2 regions of the Dokdonella aquatica genome follow, and region 2 is predicted to be linked to the other one. Evidence: predicted binding sites of a transcription regulator. Region 2 holds the regulator's gene; the other holds the start of a gene.
What was found. The regulator HrcA, encoded in region 2, represses chaperone genes, less so after heat shock. The targets are predictions, from matches to a motif close to TTNGCACTCNNNNNNNNNGAGTGCNAA.
Positions count from the first base shown of each region.

Region 1: a site for HrcA is predicted at 1,245-1,271, ahead of groES (co-chaperone GroES). Genes of this name have one in related genera too.

Region 1 covers NZ_CP197094.1:2,012,803-2,014,998, forward strand. Annotated here, with positions in the region: gene ACQQ2N_RS08905 (primosomal protein N') at 1-1,151, shown strand, start outside; gene groES (co-chaperone GroES) at 1,321-1,608, shown strand; gene groL (chaperonin GroEL) at 1,726-2,196, shown strand, end outside.
Region 2 covers NZ_CP197094.1:4,118,358-4,120,553, forward strand. Annotated here, with positions in the region: gene grpE (nucleotide exchange factor GrpE) at 1-98, opposite strand, end outside; gene hrcA (heat-inducible transcriptional repressor HrcA) at 241-1,296, opposite strand; gene ACQQ2N_RS18270 (site-2 protease family protein) at 1,469-2,196, shown strand, end outside.

The DNA of each region.
Region 1 (2,196 bases), 2.1 Mb from region 2:
TCGGCGTGCCCGTGGTGCTCGGTTCGGCGACGCCGTCGCTCGAGAGCCTCGCCAACGTCGAGGCGGGACGCTACACGCGCCTGCGCCTGTCGCAGCGTGCGGGCGGCGCACAGCCGCCGTCGCTCAAGGTGCTCGACGTGCGGCGCAAGCGCGTCGACAACGGCCTCGCGGTCGAGACGCTGCAGGCGATCCGTGCCTGCGTCGACGACGGCGGCCAGGTGCTCGTGTTCCGCAACCGTCGCGGCTACGCGCCCGTACTGTTCTGCCAGGGCTGCGGCTGGACGGCGGCGTGCACGCGCTGCGACCGCCCGATGACCGTGCATCGCGGCGCGGCACGCCTGCGCTGCCACCATTGCGGTGCCGAGGAGCGCATGCCCGCGGCCTGTCCCGCCTGCGCGAGTCCGGCGCTCGCGCCGCAGGGGCAGGGCACCGAGCGCCTCGAGGAAACCCTGTCCGAGCGTTTCCCCGACGTGCCCGTCGTGCGCATCGACCGCGACAGCACCCGCAGCCGCAGCGGTCGCGACGCGCTGTTCGAGACGCTGCACGCCCCCGGTGCACGCATCCTCGTCGGCACCCAGATGCTGGCCAAGGGGCACGATCTTGCCGAGCTCGCGCTGGTCGTCGTGGTCGGTGTCGACGAAGGCCTCTACAGCGTCGACTTCCGCGCACCCGAGCGGCTCGGCCAGCTCATCGTGCAGGTGGCCGGTCGCGCCGGCCGCGCACGTCGCGCGGGTGCGGTACTGCTGCAGACGCACCATCCGCAGCACCCGCTGCTGGGCGCCCTGCTCGAGGGCGGCTACGCGAAGCTCGCCGCCGCCCTGCTCGAGGAGCGTCGCGCCGCGGCGCTGCCGCCGTTCGCACAGGTCGCGCTGCTGCGCGCCGAAGCGACGTCGCTGGCCGAGGCGCGCGCCTTCCTCGAGGCGGCCGTGGCCGCCGCGGCGCCTTACGCCGAAGAGGCGCAGGCACACGGCCCGATGCCGGCACCGATGCCGCGCCGTGCCGGCTACCAGCGCATGCAGGTGCTGGTCGAGGCGTCGAACCGCAGCGCGATGCAGCGTGTCCTGCCCGCGTGGCTCGACGCGGTGCGCGCGCTGCCCGGTGCGCGCCGCGTACGCTGGTCGATCGACGTCGATCCGGTCGAGATGGGCTGAAGCGGTACCGCGGGCCTTGAACCCCGGGGAGCGCCCCCCACTTGTCGGGTCACGCCCGAGGCCTCTTCCGCGTGTCATCATGCGCGGCTAGAATTGGCACTCACATGGCCCGAGTGCTAGCAGCTCGGAAGAATCCGTTCCCCATCAACCTGTTGAAGGAAGCATCATCATGGCACTTCGCCCGTTGCACGACCGCGTGATCATCAAGCGCCTCGAGGCCGAGACCAAGTCGGCCGGTGGCATCGTCATCCCCGACGCCGCGGCCGAGAAGCCGATCAAGGGCGAAGTCGTGGCCGTCGGCACCGGCAAGATCCTCGAGGACGGCAAGGTCCGCCCGCTCGCCGTCAAGGTCGGCGACAAGGTCCTGTTCGGCAAGTACTCGGGCACCGAGGTCAAGGTCGATGGTGACGAGCTGCTCGTCATGCGCGAAGAAGACCTCGTCGCCGTCATCGAGTAAAGCGACCCCCGCGCCGACGCGCGGACCGTCGAAGCCACGCGCTCCGGTCCGCCACGTCGACAGCGTGACGCACCGATCCGCCACCCCATTCCCGCATCACATCCTGGAGCTCCACACATGGCAGCCAAAGACATCCGTTTCTCCGAAGACGCGCGCGCGCGCATCCTGCGCGGCGTCAACACCCTGGCCAACGCGGTCAAGGCCACGCTCGGCCCGAAGGGCCGCAACGTCGTGCTCGAGAAGAGCTTCGGCGCGCCGACGATCACCAAGGACGGCGTGTCCGTCGCCAAGGAGATCGAACTCGCCGACAAGTTCGAGAACATGGGCGCGCAGATGGTCAAGGAAGTCGCTTCCAAGACCTCCGACGTCGCCGGTGACGGCACCACGACCGCGACCGTGCTCGCGCAGGCGCTGATCCGCGAAGGCCTCAAGGCCGTCGCCGCGGGCATGAACCCGATGGACCTCAAGCGCGGCATCGACAAGGCCGTCATCGCGGCCGTCGAGGAGCTCAAGAAGCTCTCCAAGCCGTCGGCCGATTCGAAGTCGATCGCGCAGGTCGGCACGATCTCGGCGAACGGCGACGAGCTG
Region 2 (2,196 bases):
TACTCGGCGGCGACCTGCGTGGACGCGTCGGCGCCGTCGGCAGCCTCGTCGATGAACGGCTCGGTTGCCGGGTCCTGCGTCGGGTCGTTGTTCTGCATCGTTCCTCCAGTCAATCCATCGGAAAGGCCCGCGCGGGTGCGCCGGACCCTTCCCTTCATCGAAACCATGAATGTGGTGTCGCCAGGCCCGCGCAAGGGGGCCGGCGTGGCGGTGGCACCCCCCGGTGCCGTCCCGCCTCCCCTATTGGGGCGCCCCCGACCGGTTCAAGGCGCCCGAAATGAGCTGCGCCGTGGCCGTGACGACCGGGATCACGCGCTCGTAGGCCATGCGCGTGGGTCCGATGACCCCGAGCACGCCGAGCACGCGGTTGCCGACGCCGTACGGCGCCGTGACGAGCGAATAGCCGCCCAGCGCCGCGAAACCCGACTCCTCGCCGATGAACAGGCGCACGCCGTCGGCGCGCGCGCAGCGCTCGAGCAGCTGCAGCAGGTCGCGCTTGCGCTGGAACGCATCGAACAGGTCGCGCAGGCGGTCGACCTCGGCGAGCTCGTGCACGCCCATGAGGTTGGTCTGGCCGCTGACCAGCATGTCGTTGTCGGCCGGCGACTGGAACGCCTGCTGGGCCACGTCCACGGCCGCGGCGAGCAGGCGGTTCAGGCGCGCGCCCTCGTCGCGCATCTCGCGCAGCAGGCGCGCGCGGATCTCGTCCAGGCGCATGCCGGCGAACTGCGTGTTGAGGTAGTTCGCGGTCTGCTCGAGCTCGCTCGCCGTGTAGGCGTGCTGGGTCTCGATGACGCGGTTCTGCACCTGGCCGTCGGTGAACACGAGGATCACGAGCAGGCGATTGGTGTCGAGCGCGACGAAATCGATGTGGCGGAACGGGAACTCGTCGTGCTTGGGCACGCTGACGACGCCGACGAAGCGCGTCATCTCCGACAGCAGCGTGCTCGCACTGCCGAGCAGGTGCGGTGTCGCCGCGCTGGTCGGCAGCTCGCGACGCAGCTGTTCGACCTGCGGCTCCTCGAGCGGACGCACCTCGAGCAGGCTGTCGACGAACACGCGATAGCCCTGCGCGGTCGGAATGCGGCCCGCCGAGGTGTGCGGCGCGGCGACCAGCCCGGCCTCCTCGAGGTCGGCCATGATGTTGCGGATCGTGGCCGGACTCACGTCGAGCCCCGACGATTTCGCGAGCGTGCGCGAGCCGACCGGCTGGCCGTCGGCGATGTACTGGGCGATGAGCGTGCGCAACAGGCTGCGCGAGCGGGCATCGAGCGGGAACGAGGGGCGCGGGGGCATCCCGCGAGCATACACGCGCGCCGCACGCCGGAAAATGCCGCGAACGGCTTTGCAGCGCGGTTTGCGGGACATCGACGCCTCGCGTACGCCGTCCGTGCGCCCGCACGGGCCGCCCGTCGCCACGGCCTGCACCGGCATCGCTGCAGGCACGCGCGCACGCTAGGCTGCGCGCATGATCGACACGCCGCCGCTCCCGCCCGCCATCTCCGCCGCGACCGGCCATGCGCTCGCGCCACCGGCCGACGCCGCGCCGTCGCGATCGCGCGGCGGCTGGATCATGTTCGCGGCAGGCGTCGTGGTGATGACGATCGTCCTCAACTCGGGCCTGCGCCTGCCCGCGGTGTCGGGCGACGGCGTCGCCTCGACGCTGGTCATGGCGGGCCTCCTGCTCCTGTCGCTGTGGCTGCACATCGTCCTGCACGAAGGCGGCCACGCGATCGCCGGCGTCACGCGGCGCATGCGCGTATGGGCCATCGGCATCGGACCGTGGCGCCTCGAACACTCACCCGCCGGCTGGCGCTGGCGCCATGGCGGCCATGTACGCGGCATCGGTGGCTTCGTCATGCTGCTGCCACGCGCCGGTGAAGCCGCCTCACGCCTGGACTCGATCGTCCACGTGCTCGGCGGGCCGCTCGCGAACCTCGTGGCCGCGCTCGCCGCCGCCGTCGCCGCGCGTGCCCTCGACGGGGGCAATGTCGCTGCGGTCCTGAATGTCTTCGCGGTCGCCGGCGTGATGCTCGGCGTGGTCAACCTGCTGCCGTTCCACGTCGCGGGCTGGCGCACCGACGGGCTCAACCTGCTCGACCTCGTGCGCGGCGCGCCCGCTGCGACCGCCTACCTGCGCATGAGCCAGCTCGTCGCGGCCAGCCACGCAGGCGTCCGCTCACGCGACTGGCCCGA